DNA from 3 places in the Agrobacterium sp. 10T429 genome. Region 1 is predicted to be linked to each of the others. Evidence: riboswitches for the same ligand, from Rfam matches in the RefSeq annotation. Region 1 holds a riboswitch; each other region holds the start of a gene.
The links. Region 1 has a riboswitch for cobalamin ahead of AC1DCP_RS03750 (CbtB domain-containing protein). Riboswitches for the same ligand answer to the same signal wherever they lie in the genome.

Region 1 (5,622 bases):
CCGGCGGTAGATATCGCCGCATCAGCGCAGCCTGACGCCGCCTCCAGCATCGAGACAGAAGTTCTCAAAGCCCTGGCGCAGGCACTCGGCGTGGAGGCCGCCGCCTGACACCCATTGAACGGCAGGCTGAAAAGCTATATCTCTAGACACTAGAGCATCCGGTTCGTTCTTGTCCCGGCTGCTCTTGAGGATATGGAGAAGGCAATGCTGTCCATCGGTGAATTGTCCAAACGTACCGGCGTGAAGGTTCCGACGATCCGCTATTATGAGCAGATGGGCCTCATCCGCGAGGCAGATCGCTCGGAAGGCAACCAGCGCCGTTACGAAAAATCCGATCTCGAAAGGCTGGCTTTCATCCGCCATGCCCGCGATATCGGGCTCAATATCGACGCCATCAGAGAATTGATCGCGCTCAGCCAGCACCGGCAAATGCCGTGCGAGGGTGCGGACCGCATTGCCGCCGAACACCTCGCCCATGTGCGCGAAAAAATCACCAGCCTCAAAAAGCTCGAGCATGAGCTGGAACGTATCGTCTCCCATTGCCATGGTCATTCGATCGAGGATTGTTACGTCATCCGCGCACTTTCCGACCATGGCATGTGCGAAGGCGAGCATTGAGGCTGAAGAGCAGGCTTGACAGATTTCAGATTCGAGCGCATTGCATGGGACATGATCAACGAACGCGCACCCATCTCCTGCTCGTACTTTTGGGCCTACCTGTAAAGGGCGGCTCGACAGATCATTTTGTCAACAAGCCGCCGTCAGGCGGCTTTGTTGTTTTTCAAACGTCCTGACGGCACCGATAATACCGAAGGACCAGAAAAATGACCGAAGATAGTTCCCTTACACTGGAAAGACCGCCCGTCGTCATCATTCGTGGCGCACGCAAGACCGATTTGCCTGAGCTCAATGAGATGATCACCCTGCTTGCCAACTTTCATGGGGATGCGGCGGCGATTACGCCGGCGAAACTGGAACGCGACCTGTTCGGCCCGCTTCCCTGGGTGCATGGGCTGGTGGCGGAAGCCGACGGCGCATTGATCGGTTACGCCCTGATGCTGCCGCTCTACAGGGCGCAGGAAGGCCGCCGCGGGCTTGAGCTACACCATCTTTTCGTGCGTGACGGTCACCGCGGACATGGCACCGGCCAGCACCTGGTTTCCCGCGCCCGCGATATCGCCAAGCGCCTCGGTTGCGACTATCTTTCCGTCAGCGCCACGACCGGCAATGTCGCCGCGCATCGTTTCTACGAAAGCATGGATTTCGCGCCGCGCCCGGTCACCGGCATGCGCTACATGCAGTCTATCGCCTGATTGCAACCTTCGGAGACGGTCATGACACGGATTGCCATTGCGCTTGCGCAGGATTTTGCGGACTGGGAACCGGCGCTGCTTGCCGCCGCCGCGCGCGGCTATCTCGGCGTCGAGATCGTTTACGCAACCCCGGACGGCCGGCCCGTGGTTTCAATGGGCGGGCTCAACGTTACGCCCGACACATCCTATGATGCGCTTGATTCTGCTAACATCGATGCGCTCGTCATTCCCGGCGGCCTCAGCTGGGAAAAGGGAACGGCTGTCGATCTTGGCGGGCTGGTACAGCGGTTTCGCGAGAAGGGCCGGCTGGTTGCAGGCATCTGCGCGGCTGCCAGCGCGCTTGCAGGCACGGGCGCCCTTGATGACGTCGCCCATACCGGCAATTCGCTCGCCTCTCACAAGGCCTATCCGTCCTATCGCGGCGAAGCGCTCTATCGCGACCAGCCGAAGGCGGTCAGCGATGGCGGAATCGTAACCGCAGCCGGCAGTGCACCCGTCAGTTTCGCAGTGGAAATTCTGAAACACCTCGGCCTCTTTGGTCCGGAAGCCGAGGCGGAACTTGGAATTTTTGCGGCGGAGCACCGGTGAGGCTCACCTTGGTGTCGGGAGTTTTGCGGATCCTCCCACCTCATTCCTGTGCTTGTCACAGGAATGAGGTGGTGGGGAAGTTAAGCCGCGAGACCATCACAAATCACCCCCGATCAAGCACCCGGCAGACACGGGGCGCGACATCCCCGCCCTCGCCCGCAATCGCACGGCGGATATCGCGGCTGTTGAGATGCAGACTGCGACCGGCCGGCAAAGCCGAGCGTTTTATCTTGGCAAGGGCTGCGACCGTAAAGGCAGTCTCATTCTCATGAAAATAGGCGAGCGCCGCTTCCCGTTCCGGGCTGACGCCAAGGACTGTCTTGAAAGCAAGGCGATGCACGGCGCAGAAAGCGCCGTGACCGGGAACGGCAAAACGCAGCGCATCGAGTTCCTCACTCCATTCCGCTGCGCCCTGCATGGTTTCAAGCCTGCTGGAAGCGCTTCAGGAAAAACGCGCTCAATGTTCCGAGCAAGGCCCAGAAGACAAAGCTGGTCACGGTGGCGGCGACGATGAACTGTCGTTCCAGCGGCAGCGGTGCCAGCGCATGTTCACCTTCCGGCGGCAGGGGCGCGCCCACCACATGTGGAGCAACGATCAACTCCAGTGCGAGCACGATTGCCCAGGGTTCGCGCCGGAATGCGATCAGCGCAATGCCGCCTGCGGTCGCCGCAACCGTCGAAAGCCACCAGATTTGACGCGCCTCAAGCGCGGCCGCCGGGCTGCCCGGCAGTTCCGGCGGCAGGCCGATCATCGGCGCAAGCATGACGGCGGCAAAACCGGCCACACCCCACAAAAGGCCTTCGCGCCAGCCGGCATCGGTGCCGCGCAGCGAGATGAGGCCGGTCAGCACCAGCGCATAACCGATGGCGGTCAGCACGTTGGCGGCGACCGTATAGGCGGTGCGCTCGAAGCCGTCGGCCGGAGACCAGGCTTCCTCATTATGCTCGTGCGCGGGAACGGCAGCGCCGGTCGTGGCCGGAGCATCATGGCTGTGGGGCGCTTCGCCACCGGCATTTTCATAGGTTTCCGCCTTCAGGATCAGCGGCGTGGTGCCGAAAGCCTGCATGGCCGAAACGGCGAAGCCGCCAACGATGCCGACGAGGACGGCGGTAAAAACGATATTGCGAAAGAACGACATGCTTTTTCCCCTCAATGGCAAGGGAAAGCATTGGCATGACGCGTGTCATGCGCGGCGTTGTGAACGGCTTCCACATGCGAAAAGCCGACAAAACCGATGACGAACAGACCAAGCACGATCGCCGTCAGCGATTGCGCGAAGCTGCCCGTTTTTGCTGAAACGGCGGCATTTGCCGTATTCTGGTTGATGGACATGGTGACCCCTCTTACGGCGCGACCCCGCGCCTTTAGACGCGGCGAAACGGCAAACGCCGTGCAGCCGCATGCGATACACTTCACCACGGGGATACGAGACTGACACAGGGCGGCACGTTCAAGCACCACCACCCTGAAATTCCGCTCTTCCGGACACCCCGCCGGCATGGACATTTCCGTGATGGCAGGTCTCCTGGCTTACGGGTCAAAACCTGAAACACCTTCCCGGCATTGCCCTCGCCCATATCCGGCGAGATGCTTACCAGTGGCATTTCGTTTCAGGCTCTCCGCTCACAGTTGCGGGGGCAGCCACGAATGAGGATGTCTCCCTATCGTGTTCCCTTTTCACCTTCCGGAACGCCCGGAAGGAACCATCACAGGATCGTTATCCGATGGGTGTGGGTGGGAGTCAATGGCAGGCCGGCGTGAGAATTGCGCGCCGTGGCTGGATGCCGGATCAAGTCAGGCATGACGGCAAAGGGCTACCGTGCCGGGATGGCCTTCAGATAGGCGGCGATCGCATTGCGGTCATCAGCCGTCAGATGCGCCATATTCTGCTGCACCTTGACCATGGAGCCGCCGACGCTGTCGAATTCCGGGGTGAAGCCGGTTTCCAGATAGTTGGCAATATCGGCCGCCTCCCAGCTTCCGACGCTCTGCGAGCCGGGGGTGATATCGGGAATGCGGCCCTCGCCTTCGGGATTGGGACCACCGGCCAGCCATTTGCCATCGAGAAAACCGCCAAGCGCATTGCGCGGCGTGTGACATTCGCCGCAATGGCCCGGGCCTTCCACCAGATATTGGCCGCGCAGCAATTCGGCATTGGCATCGGCAAGCTCGACGCGGGGTGGCGCGGATGTATCGAAATAGAGGAATTTCCAGCCGCCCAATGCCATGCGCATGTTGAAGGGGAACGGCAGTTCATGATCCGGCGCGTCATTCTGGCTGGCGGGCAGAACCCGCAAATAACCGAAGAGGTCGTTGATGTCCTTTTGCGTCATGCGGGCATAGGAGGCGTAAGGGAAGGACGGGTACAGATGTTCGCCGTTCTTGCCGACGCCACGCGTCATCGCATCGCCGAATTCCGAAAGCGTCCAGCCGCCAATGCCATGCTGCGGATCGGAGGAAATATTGGGCACATGGAAGGTGCCGAAGGGGCTTTTCAACGCTTGCCCGCCCGAAAGCGTCAAAAGCGCATCGCCCTTGGCATCTGGTGCCGCATGGCAACTTGCGCAGCCGCCCGCCCAGAACAGCGTTTCGCCATTGGCAAGGTCCGGCTCGCCAAGGCTCACCCAGTGGCTGGGTGCCTGACGCACAGGCGCGGTGACCCAGGCGAAAATACCGAAACCGGCAATGGCCGCCACCGCGATCCCGCCCGCGAGCTTCGTCCAAATGGAGGCCATGACCCCTCTCCCCATTATCACCTGATGAGATCAGGCATCATTCCCGCTGAAAAAAACGCCGCCGGGAAGCGGCGTTCTTAATAGGATCACTTCTTCAGACGGTAGGTCTGGTGGCACGCACCACAATCGGCACCGAGGGTCTGCATGGCGGCGGTGACGCCTGCCTGATCGGCGGGAAGGCTGGCGAGGACCTTGTCCGCATCGGCACCGAGCTTGGCGGCCTTGGACTTGAAGTCATCGAAATTTTCCCAGATCGCGGGTGCCGCAGCACTGCCGGTCTCGCTGCCCGGGGGAAACTGGTCGGGGAAAGCCTTGGCGTTGGTGCTGATGGTCGTCACGGCAGCCTTTACGGCTTCGGCGTCATAAGGCTTCTGGCCCTTGGAGATGGCAGCAAGCGCCCCCATGGAGCCGCCGATCTGCTTCATCATGCCTTCACGTTTTTCGACTTCGCCGGCAGCGTAGACCGCTCCGGCGCAAAGACAGCCGAAAAGCATGGCCGCCGCGATGGTTTTCAGTTTCATACACTCTCTCCTTGATTCCGGCAGATGCCTAACGCGCGATAACGGCGCGAGGATGCCCTTTCCGCATGGCGAAAAGAAGTCACATTGCAGTGAATTTCCCCAAGAAAACAGAAGTCTAGGAGAGTGCTTCCCAAAGCGTAACCAGGGCTGCGGCAATCAGCATGAAACCGGCGGCGCGGCCGATGAAAATCGTCGCGGCAGGCGAGGAAACGAGCCATGCCCGGCTTTTATCCGCCGTCAGCGCCAGAGCGCCATAGACCGTGAACTGCGTGATGGCCACCATCGCGCCCATTACCAGCCCCTGCATCCAGATTGGACCATAGTCGGGTTTGAGGAATTGCGGATAGATCGCCATCATGAAGAGATAGGCTTTCGGATTGGAAAGGCAGGTGAGCACGGCCCGCCAGAACGCCTTTCTGACAGAGGCGCTCGCCTGCGCCTCATCGCCATTGACGGTGATAGCG
Region 2 (5,622 bases), on a different contig from region 1:
CGCCCGTGGCGACCTCCAGCGAAACACCGCGCACGATGTCGAGATTGCCGGCATGGAAATGCAGATCGTGGGCGGATAATTTCATGACCGGCCTCTCTTCTGCCCGAGAATAAAGGCGAAGGCGGGCGCGCCGACCAGCGCAGTGATCACGCCGATCGGCAGCACCTGCCCCGGAATGACGGTGCGCGAAAGAATATCTGCGATGATCATGAAAATTGCACCGGTCAGCGCCGTCACCGGCAGCAACATGCCGTGGCGAACGCCAACGAAGATGCGCGCCGCATGCGGGATGACGAGACCGACGAAGCCGATGGAACCGACCAGCGACACCATGACTGCCGTCATGACCGCCGAAACCGAGATCAGCACCGCATAGACCCGGCGCACTGGAATACCGAGCGAAGCTGCTGCCTGCCCGCCGAAAGCGAAAGCATCAAGCGCGCGTGCGTACCAGAGGCACACACCAAGACCCGCAATACTGACCGGCAAAGCCAGCCAGACATCCGGCCAGCGCACGCCCGAAAGATTGCCCAGCAGCCAGAACATGATGCCGCGCGCCTGTTCGGCATTGGCGGATTTGGTGACGATGAACGACGTCATGGCGTTGAACAGTTGCGAACCGGCGACCCCCGCCAGGATGATGGCGCTGTTGCCGTGCCCTGCCCGCACCGCCAGAAGGCTGACAAGCGAAAAAGCCACAAAAGCACCGATCAGGGCGCCGGCCGGCATCGTCAGGAACCCCGCCCCGAAGCCCAGAAGCGCCACGGCCACGGCCCCGGTTGAGGCGCCTGCGGAAATACCGAGGATATAGGGATCGGCGAGCGGGTTGCGCAGAAGTGATTGAAGCACCGCACCGGCCAGCGCCAGCGAGGCGCCACAGCACGCGGCAACAACGGCGCGGCTGAGGCGGTAACTCCAGACGATGCCCTCATCCAGCGGCTCCAGCGGATAACCCGCATGGAAGACACGATTGGCAATGGTTTTTGCCACGACGTCGAACGGAATGGCAGTCTCGCCGATGGCCGCACCGGCCATCAGCGCGACGAGCAGCAGGGCGAGTGCGGCAAAAGCCAGACCCGCCCTGCCAAGATTGACGGAAAGACCGTTCACTTGGCGAGACCGGCTGTGGAAATCGCCTCGGCCAGCGTTTCAATGCCTTCGATCGTGCGGATGGTCGGGTTCATCGCCTGCGCGTCCATTTCGAAGGCATGGGCCGCCTTGACGGCGGGCATGATGCTGGCAACCGGATCGGTAGCGAGGAACTTGAGCTTGACGGCGACGTCATCGGCGGGGAAACGCCGGCGGTCCATCTTGCCGGCAACGATCACGGACGGATTGGCCTTGGCGATGGTTTCCCAGCCAACAGTCGGCCATTCCTCATCGCTTTCGATAACGTTCCTCAGCCCGAGCGCGGACATGATGTAACCCGGCGCACCATTGCGGCCCGCCACGTAAGGATCGATATCCAGCTCGGCGCTGGAGAACCAGAAGACCGCTGAAATCTTGCCATTCGCCGAAGCGATCTTGGCGCGGGCGGCTTCCTCACGCTTTTTCAGGTCGGCAACGACTTCCTCGCCGCGATCCTGCACGTTGAAAATTTTCGCAAGGTCGCGGACCTCCTGGTAGATCAGGTCCATGGTGAAAACGGACTTGCGCACGCCGTCGCCGCCGCCGGAGTTGTCCTTGCCCATGCAATCGGCAGGCGAGGTATAAACGGGAATACCGAGTTCGGCGAATTGCTCCGGTGTTCCGACAACGCCTTCGGGACCGATCTGCCACTGGAACTGCGTCGTCACGAGGTCCGGCCTCTTGCCAACCACCGCCTCGAAGCTCGGATCATTGTCGGCAAGCCGCTCCACCTTGGCATTGGCGTCCTCGTAACCCTTAAGAACCGGGCCGATCCACAGCGCCGTACCTACCACCTTGTCGGCCACGCCGAGCAGATAGAGAACCTCGGTCGTGCTCTGGCCGACCGATACTGTGCGGGCGGGCGCCTGCTTGAAGGTGATTTCGTGGCCGCAGCTATTGATCGTCAGCGGATAGGTGGTTTCGGCAGCCTGAGCGGCACCGGCGGGCAAGGCCGCTAATGCGACAACCAGAAGACCGGCGGAAACCGGCAGGCGTTTGAAATGAAACATATGTTCTCCAGTCTAAATAAAGTGGCGTGATCCGCAGGCCGCGCGTCAAAACGCGTAGTGACAGAGCGACAACAAGTGTGGAGATGGAGAACGGGACTCTAAATACGTTTCCGCGGACGGAAAGGTCATAATCAGCTCCTCTTCCGGGCATCCCCGCCCGTAACGATGGTCAATATTATGACGGCAGGTCTCCTGGCTCACGAATATACGCCGTTCATCTGCCTTCCCGCACCTTGAAGGGTGCAGTGGCATGACGCTTTTCAGGCGTCACGAGGATGAGCGGCAATCCGCTTACAGTTGCGGGGGCAGCCACGGCATTGGGCGATAGAAATCAGCCGCACCATGTTCCCTATTAATCCCTTTGCCCTTCGGCTTCAGGAACCGTCACTTTCTGACATAAGGGGCAAGCGCCGGGGCGTCAATTGCGATAGTGCTGCAGCTCAGCACAAAGACGGACCCGCCAACGCGAAAATTTTTGTAGCGCCGGAAGGCGCCGGTTGCGGCGCGTCTTTGGACATGGTGGTAAGGGTTTCAATCACCACCAGCCCGGATTGCGCAATAAAATCAATAAAGAGACTATTGTCGCTGATGGTGTCGAGACGCACCAGCTCATCGTCCAGATCGGTAAAATGCCGCCTCACAAGCGCAATCGCATCCATGTCCGCACCCGCAACGACCGGACCGATAATGTGGCCCCGCCCTGCCGCACGGCGCAGCGCAAAAGCGGTAAGACGGTCCGCCTCAAACACACCGTAACCCGCATTCTGCGTCAAAAGTCGCTGCAAAACGTTCCGGCGCGAAACGCCAAAAGCCGCCCGGTCTAGTTCCACCACATCAGTCAGATGACCTGCGGATAACGGCTCTATTCGTTGTTTTCTGCCGGGCGGCGGTATCTCGAAAAGGCAATTCGCCCTTCCCCGGAACAGATATACTTTTTCCGCATCGCCGGCAAAACCCAACCTTGAAAACAACCGCCGCGACGCTCCCGTCGCGTTCAATCGCAGGGAGACAGTGGGGAATTTCGCGACAAGTTTCTGCACCAGCCATGGTGCTACGCCCTGCCCCTGCAAACGGGGGGAAACAATGACCATGCCAAGCGTCGCAAACCCCTGATCATAGGGAAAGAGCATCGCGGTTGCGACAACACGGTCGATCTCATCGAGCGCAGCGAGACCCACGCCGCATTGCCGCAGAAAACACCATTCATTCGCGTGATATCGCCATCCGACGGCCATGGAGAGTGCATGCAGATGATCGGCATCCACGTCCGCGATATCCACGGTCCGCAGCTCGAAACTATCGACTTTGAGCAGGTCCATAACCAACGGCCCTCATCCCCTACGGCTCACAACCTTCATCCGGTCCCGGCCTAGCCCACGACATCCGACGGTAGCCGGTTACGCCAGCACGAATTTTCTGAAAGCACTGGAAGGTCACAACAATCTACCGAAATCATTCGCATTTCAGCAGATAAACGTCGCAGTCCATTCTAAGCTTTCGGGATGACAATCCGGTCAGCGGAGACGACCATTGAACGCAATCGAAATCCTTGAGCGTCTCGTCGGTTTCCCGTCGGTCGTTGGAACCGCCAATGGCGATATTGCCGGCTGGATCGCCGATTATCTTGAAAGCCACGGCGCGAAAGTATCGCTGCTTGCGGGACCGGAGGGCGACCGCGCCAATCTCTTCGCCACCTTCGGCCCGGCCGATCGCGCCGGATATGTTTTGTCCGGCCATATGGATGTCGTACCCGCCAGCGAGCCGGAATGGTCTTCCGATCCCTTTACACTGCGGGCGGAAAATGATCGTCTCTACGGGCGCGGAACCACCGACATGAAGGGTTTTCTGGCCACGGTTCTCGCCGCGGCGCCTGCATTTTCGCGCATGGCGCTGAAACGTCCCGTGCATATCGCCTTTTCCTACGACGAGGAGGCGGGTTGCCGTGGCGTTCCGCATCTTCTCGCCAGATTGCCTGAACTGTGCGCCGCACCGGCCGGCGCAATTATCGGCGAACCGAGCAATATGCGGGCGGTTCGTGCACACAAGGGCAAAGCAGCAGCTCGCATTACCATCCGTGGCCGTTCCGGCCATTCGTCCCGGCCTGATCAGGGGGTGAATGCCATTCATCTGATGACCGGCATCATGGCAAAGGCCGTGGAGACGGCACATGAGCTGACGAAAGGCCCCTTTGAAGCGACTTTCGAGCCACCCTACTCCTCGCTGCAGATCGGCACGATGAAGGGCGGCCAGGCGATCAACATCATCCCCGATTTCTCGGCCATCGAGCTGGAAGCGCGGGCGATTTCCGGCATATCGCCGCTTGAACTGCTCGGGTCGATTCGCGCAAGCGTCGAGGCTCTTGCAGCAAAGGGTGTCGATATCGAATGGACGCCTATGAGCGATTATCCGGCGCTTTCGCTTGCAGCCAATGCTCCGCTTGTTCTGCTTCTGGAGGAATTGACCGGCACCCCCTGTCTCGCCGCCGTCAGCTACGGCACGGAGGCGGGGCTGTTCCAGGCGGCGGGCATCGACGCCATCATCTGCGGACCAGGAGATATCGGCCGCGCCCACAAGCCGGACGAGTTCATAACGACGGGCGAACTTTCGGCCTGCCAGTCGATGCTGGACACACTCGCAAGCCACTGTACGGCTTGAACCTTCGGGAAGCATAGATTTCAGATGACTTTTCTCTTCAATTCCGACGCCAAGCGCGGCGAGATTTTCCGGCAGGCTCTAGCTGCAGAACTGCCTGATCTGCCGTTTTCGATGGATGCATCAACTGTCGATCCCGATGCAGTCCGTTACCTCATCACCTGGACGGTACCACAGGACATTGCCCGGTATCGCAATCTCGAAGTCCTGTTTTCGATTGGCGCGGGTGTCGACCAGTTTCACATCGAGGCGATCCCTGAGACGGTAAAGGTCGTACGCATGGTGGATGAGGGCATCATCCGCATGATGCAGGAATATATCTGCCTCGGCGTACTTTCCCTCCACCGCAACCTGCCGGTCTATTTAAACCAGCAGCGCCAGCAACTGTGGAATGCCCTGCCCCAGCGTCAGGCGGAAGAGTGCCGGGTGGGCGTTCTCGGCCTCGGCATGCTGGGCGTTGCTGCGCTGGAGCGGCTGAAACCTTTCGGCTTTCCGCTTTCCGGCTGGAGCCGCTCACAGCGTCAGATCGATGGCGTCACCTGCCATCATGGCGACGACGGCCTCAAATCCATTCTCTCCACCAGCGATATTCTCGTCTGCCTGCTGCCTCTCACCGAAGAGACCACGGGGCTTCTGAACTCCGAGCATCTGGGGATGCTTCCCGAAGGGGCTGCTCTGGTTCACGCCGGGCGCGGCAAACAGCTCGATCATGACGCTTTGCTCGATGCACTCAACAGCGACAGGCTTTCAGGTGCGGTGATTGACGTTACCGATCCGGAGCCCCTGCCCAAAGACCACCGCTTCTGGACCCATCCGAAAATTCTCCTGACGC
Region 3 (5,622 bases), on a different contig from region 1:
CTTGCTGTTGATGCGCTGGGCGAAGAGCGGGTGCGCTGCATCATGCTGCCCTATCGTTACACCTCCGAGGATTCGCTGAAGGACGCAGCCGATTGCGCCAAGGCACTTGGCTGCCGTTACGATATCGTGCCCATTGCCGAACCGGTGGATGGGTTCCTGTCGTCGCTTTCGGAAATGTTCGAAGGCACGGAAGAAGGCATTACCGAAGAAAACCTGCAGAGCCGTACACGCGGTACCATTCTCATGGCTGTTTCCAACAAGTTCGGCTCGATGGTGGTGACAACAGGCAACAAGTCGGAAATGTCGGTGGGGTATGCGACGCTTTATGGCGACATGAATGGCGGTTTCAATCCCATCAAGGACCTCTACAAGATGCAGGTCTACGCCATCTCCAGTTGGCGCAATTCCCATGTGCCGCCGGGCGCGCTCGGGCCATCCGGCGAAGTGATCCCCGCCAATATCATCTCCAAGGCGCCATCCGCTGAATTGCGACCCAACCAGACAGACCAGGATTCGCTACCGCCCTATCCGGTGCTGGACGATATTCTGGAGTGCCTGGTGGAAAAGGAAATGTCGGTCGAGGAAATCCTCGCGCGTGGCCATGATATCGCGACGGTGCACCGGATCGAGCATCTGCTCTATCTCGCCGAATACAAACGCCGCCAATCCGCGCCCGGGGTGAAGATCACCAAGAAGAACTTCGGCCGCGATCGCCGTTATCCGATTACCAACCGGTTCAGGGACAGGTAGTCGAAGGAGGGCATGGGGGAGCTTGCTGGACCCCGAATCTAGTTCGGGGTGACGGAGTGCAGATGCTGCGACTTCGCCATATATCGATGTCAAAGAAGCATCCTTTTCCTCCAACGGCGCGGACACGCCGCGCCGTTTCCCTATCTCGTTAAATAACCTGCCCCACATCGATGCGGTTGCCATCCGGGTCTTCGAAAACGAAGGCCCGCAGGCCATAATCCTTGTCCTGCAGACTTTTGATGATGCGAAGCCCGTGGCTTTTGCAAAGCGCGTGCAGCGCGTCGGCGTCGCTGACCAGCATATGCGCCACATTGAAGGGGGCCGGTTTGTGCGTCGACTGCAATGTCAGGTGCAACTCTGCATTACCTTGTTTCAGGATCAGGAAACCGACAGGGTTGCCGTTTTCGAAGGTCTTTTCGAAGCCCAGCACACGGACATAAAAGTCATGGGCCTTCTCGATATTCTTGACAGGAAGCATTGCGGCGATCCGACCGAAGCGGATGCCGTGATCGGCGATGTTGTTCATCGCGGAACCTCGGATCTGGGAGAAACGGGCAGGGGTGCGGGCGGTGCCGGAACGCTGCTGTTTTTTCCTATTTGAATTTGCAGGGCGGTGCCTGCGGCAATAGGATCATAATCACGGCGGTGGCGGATGCAAACGGAATGTTTGTGCCATTCAACGCTCCACGCCAGACGATCGACAGGCCCGGGAGGCAGCATGCGCAGTTCCATCGAAATCTTCAACATCCGCACTCGGCAGATGCGGGTGGTCTGGCAGACGCCGGAGCTGTTCGAGGCTCCGAACTGGTCGCCGGACGGGAAATACCTGCTTCTGAACTGCGATGGCCTGCTTTACCGCCTGTCACTTGCCGGCGACCCTTCGCCGGACAAGGTCGATACCGGCTTTGCGACAATCTGCAACAATGACCACGGCATTTCGCCTGACGGTTCGCTTTATGCCATTTCCGACAAGGTGGAGTTCGGCAAGAGTGCCATCTATCTGCTGCCTTCGACGGGCGGAACGCCGCGTCTGATGACTAGGAACCTTCCGTCCTACTGGCACGGCTGGTCACCGGACGGGAAAGGTTTCGCCTATTGCGGCATTCGCGATCAGGTTTTCGATATTTATTCCATGGACATAGACAGCGGCGTTGAGACACGCCTTACCCATGGTGAGGGCCGCAATGACGGGCCGGATTATTCGCCGGATGGAGAATGGATCTATTTCAACTCCAGCCGCACCGGCCAGATGCAGATCTGGCGCGTGCGGGTGGATGGCTCGGCCGTCGAGCGTATCACCGACAGCGTCTATGGCGACTGGTTCCCGCATCCGTCTCCCAGCGGTGACAAAGTCGTCTTCGTCTCCTACGACGCCGATGTCTTCGACCATCCGCGCGACCTCAACGTGCGCGTGCGGCTGATGGATATGGATGGCGGCAATGCCGAAACGCTGTTTGACCTTTTCGGCGGGCAGGGAACGATGAATTCGCCCAACTGGTCACCGGACGGGGATGAGTTCGCTTATGTGCGGTATCTTCCCGTTGGGTGATGCGGTAGGGGGTGCTTCAGCCGGCGCGCGTCTGCGAGGCGGCTGAAGGCCGCAATACGCAGGTGAGGTGGCCACGGTCACATTGCCGCATCGCTGCGCAAGATACTTGTATTTGCAATCTTTGTTGCTCATAAGCTTCTTCGTCAGGTGCCCGCCCTTTACGGCGGGAGAATCGGGAATCCGGTGCAAGACCGGAACGTGCCCAGCGCTGTGAGGCGGATGCCCTTTTTCTTGATGCCACTGAATCCATTCGGGAAGGCGAAAGTGGGCGGATGAAGCCGAGTCAGAAGACCGGCCTGACAGGATAGACCAGACCGCGTGGACGGCGGCAGGTTGTTGCAGCAGCGCGTCGTGCAGGTGAAAACCGGAGCCGGTTTTCGTGGCGGCGCGCCAGCATTGTTGGGGATAGACGATGCCGACCGATCCACTCGCGACCAGTTCGCTCGACGCCAATGCATTCGATCACGCGCTTTCGCCCGCCTACCCGTTTTCCGAGGGAGAGCGAGAGGCGATCTACCGTGCCATCGAAACCCGCCGTGATGTGCGCGACCAGTTCCTTCCGGATCCATTGCCGGAAGATGTGGTCGAGCGCTTGCTGAAGGCGGCGCATTCCGCGCCCTCGGTCGGTTTCATGCAGCCGTGGAATTTCACGCTCGTCACTGACGGTGCGGTCAGGCAGGCAGCCTGGGTTGCCTTCAGCCGCGCCAATGGCGAGGCGGCGGCGATGTTCGAGGGGGAGCAGCAGGCGCTTTACCGCAGCCTCAAGCTCGAGGGCATCCGCAAGGCGCCGCTCAGCATCTGCGTCACCTGCGATCCGACGCGTGGCGGCAAGGTGGTGCTGGGCCGTACCCACAATCCGCGCACCGATGTCTATTCCACCGTCTGCGCCATCCAGAACCTCTGGCTTGCAGCGCGCGCCGAAGGCATCGGCGTCGGCTGGGTCAGCATTTTCCACGATAGCGACATTCGCACCATTCTGGAGATCCCCGACCACATCGAGATCGTCGCCTGGCTATGCCTCGGCCGCGTCGATACACTTTATACCGAGCCGGAACTGGCGGTGAAGGGGTGGCGCCAGCGCGTGCCGCTGGAGGAGCTGGTGTTTCGCAATCGCTGGGGCGGGCGGTAAAGAGAACACGCGACCGCCTTGTGAGTGAGATAGAGCGTTGCCAACTCCATACCGCGTGCTTGATGGGAGCTATTGCTGCGGCTGAATGCCCTTCAGCGCCGGGTTCTTCAGGTCGATCCGGCCTGTCTGGTCGGGCAGGAATTTAGGGCCGATGACGCGGACCCTGCTGTTGTTCGGGTCATAGTCGCGTTCCGGAACCGGTTGTTCCGGCGGCTTTGCGGCCTGCTGCAGTTCGGTGGGTTTTTTGGGGGTGTCACCTTGCGGTGATGGAATGGTCGTGATGCTGGAATAGGGTTTCTCAGCTTCCGGCCGCGCAGCCTCCTGCTGCTTCATCTCCTCGTGATAGGCGGCCATGTTGCAGGCGCAGCCTGGGGCTTTTGTTGAGGCATTTCGATAAGCAAAGGCGGTCGGCAGGTCCTTGTAGGGCTTTCCTGTTTCAGCCGAGACCATGTCAGCCGTTTCCTGCTCCGTCATGGAGTGGAAATAAAGCTCCGTCTGCGTACCCGGGCACATTTTCTGGCATTGTTCGGCCTGCGCACGGAAATCGAGCGGCGAGGCATTGGAAGCGATGGGGAAAAACGAGCCGTCGCAGGTGCGCACGCACAGCGTCCTGAGCCCGCCTTCCGCAGCGGCATTGGGGTAGGGCGAAAGCCCTGCCTGTCCCGGCGGATTGCTCTGTTGGCCGAAGGCGTCGGGGTAACGTGCCACATCGGGGGCCGTCGGCTGGCGCGCTTCCGTTTCCGGAATGGCGCTGCAGCCATTGGCGTCAAGGGCGGCGAGAATGCGCTGGCGTCTGATGTCGCCATCAACGTTGCCCTGGGCCGCCATGGCATAGTCGCGGTCACGGATGATGGCATCGCGTTCGCTCTGCGCATCCGCCATCGCGTCGCTGATTTCCGCGCAGAGTTCGGCATTCGGGCTGCCATAAACGGTGACGCTTGCGGATGAACAGCCGTAACGGCGCAGATCGTTCCTGATCCTGCGGATCTCGATGTTCTGGCGGGTGAGCGCATTGGCGTAACGCCGCACCTCGGCTGTGTTGCCGATGACACGCGGCGGTTCGCGCAGCTGCGCATAAAGCGTATCGCAGACCTGATCCGCGAAAGCAGCGGCCGGGGCGATGAAAACAAGGGGAAGCAGGAGGCCGATAATGCTGCGGCGCCGGGTCAATGGTGCGATCCGTTCGATGTCCCCGGCCGGTGGCGAGGGTGTTATGCTTCGGGAAATCCGTGTTTCAGGAAGATAACATAAGCTGTTGCCGCAATGCGGCAACAGCATGTTCAAAACTGCGTTAATACGCCTTCATCACACCGAAGGGTGCGATGCCTGCACGACGGCAAAGGCCGCCATGTTGACAACGCCGCGCGAGGTGACGCTGGGCGACAGGATATGGGCGGGAAGAGCCGTGCCAAGCAGGATGGGGCCGACATGCAGGCCCTCCGTCAGCGTGCGGGTGACGCCGAGCGTGATGTTTGCGGCATCGAGGTTCGGGAAGACCAGCAGGTTCGCTTCGCCGGTCAGCACGCTGTTGGGCATGGCGCGCTTGCGCAGCGCTTCCGAAAGTGCCGAGCCGCCCTGCATTTCGCCGTCCACTTCCAATTCGGGTGCCGCTGCCTGCACGATCTTCAGGGCGCGGCGCATCTTGCGGGCGCTTTCCGAATCGCGCGACCCGAAATTGGAGTGGCTGGCGAGCGCGATCTTCGGCGTGATGCCGAAGCGGCGGATTTCCTTTGCCGCGAGAATGGCCATTTCAGCCACTTCTTCGGAGGTCGGATCGTTGTTGACGAAGGTGTCGGTGAGGAACAGCGCGCCCTGCTGGGTGATGAGCAGGCTGAGGCCTGCGAAAGAGCGAACGCTTTCCTGCTTGCCGATGATCTGGTTCACGTCGCGCAGGTGCCGGTCGTAACGGCCTTCCAGACCGCAGATCAGCGCATCCGCCTCACCACGCTTCACCGACAGCGCGCCGATGACCGTGGAGTTGGTGCGCACGATGGTGCGGGCCGCCTCCGGGTTGATGCCAGCGCGGCCGACGAGGGCGAAATAATCATCGACGTAGTCGCGGTAACGCGGATCGTCTTCGGGATTGACCACCGCAAAATCGGTATTCGGGCGGATACGCAGGCCGAAGCGCTTCAGGCGCGTTTCGATGATCTGCGGGCGACCGATGAGGATCGGGATGCCGGTGCCTTCTTCC

Region 2: linked by a shared signal. The riboswitch ahead of AC1DCP_RS10590 (ABC transporter substrate-binding protein) and the one ahead of AC1DCP_RS03750 (CbtB domain-containing protein) in region 1 are both predicted to bind cobalamin.
Region 3: linked by a shared signal. The riboswitch ahead of bluB (5,6-dimethylbenzimidazole synthase) and the one ahead of AC1DCP_RS03750 (CbtB domain-containing protein) in region 1 are both predicted to bind cobalamin.

The regions. Positions count from the first base shown of each region.
Region 1 is NZ_JBFTGV010000001.1:767,527-773,148, reverse strand. Features, by position in the region: gene AC1DCP_RS03780 (hypothetical protein) at 1-108, shown strand, start outside; gene AC1DCP_RS03775 (MerR family transcriptional regulator) at 205-618, shown strand; gene AC1DCP_RS03770 (GNAT family N-acetyltransferase) at 825-1,313, shown strand; gene AC1DCP_RS03765 (type 1 glutamine amidotransferase family protein) at 1,335-1,901, shown strand; gene AC1DCP_RS03760 (hypothetical protein) at 2,005-2,319, opposite strand; gene AC1DCP_RS03755 (CbtA family protein) at 2,324-3,040, opposite strand; gene AC1DCP_RS03750 (CbtB domain-containing protein) at 3,052-3,234, opposite strand; cobalamin riboswitch at 3,401-3,625, opposite strand; gene AC1DCP_RS03745 (c-type cytochrome) at 3,717-4,637, opposite strand; gene AC1DCP_RS03740 (c-type cytochrome) at 4,724-5,158, opposite strand; gene AC1DCP_RS03735 (LysE family translocator) at 5,274-5,622, opposite strand, start outside.
Region 2 is NZ_JBFTGV010000003.1:275,952-281,573, forward strand. Features, by position in the region: gene AC1DCP_RS10580 (ABC transporter ATP-binding protein) at 1-85, opposite strand, end outside; gene AC1DCP_RS10585 (FecCD family ABC transporter permease) at 82-1,110, opposite strand; gene AC1DCP_RS10590 (ABC transporter substrate-binding protein) at 1,107-2,138, opposite strand; cobalamin riboswitch at 2,304-2,539, opposite strand; gene AC1DCP_RS10595 (GNAT family N-acetyltransferase) at 2,579-3,457, opposite strand; gene argE (acetylornithine deacetylase) at 3,669-4,793, shown strand; gene AC1DCP_RS10605 (2-hydroxyacid dehydrogenase) at 4,818-5,622, shown strand, end outside.
Region 3 is NZ_JBFTGV010000002.1:280,447-286,068, forward strand. Features, by position in the region: gene AC1DCP_RS06365 (NAD+ synthase) at 1-750, shown strand, start outside; gene AC1DCP_RS06370 (VOC family protein) at 899-1,276, opposite strand; gene AC1DCP_RS06375 (TolB family protein) at 1,469-2,299, shown strand; cobalamin riboswitch at 2,428-2,613, shown strand; gene bluB (5,6-dimethylbenzimidazole synthase) at 2,712-3,428, shown strand; gene AC1DCP_RS06385 (DUF2865 domain-containing protein) at 3,498-4,598, opposite strand; gene AC1DCP_RS06390 (NADP-dependent malic enzyme) at 4,734-5,622, opposite strand, start outside.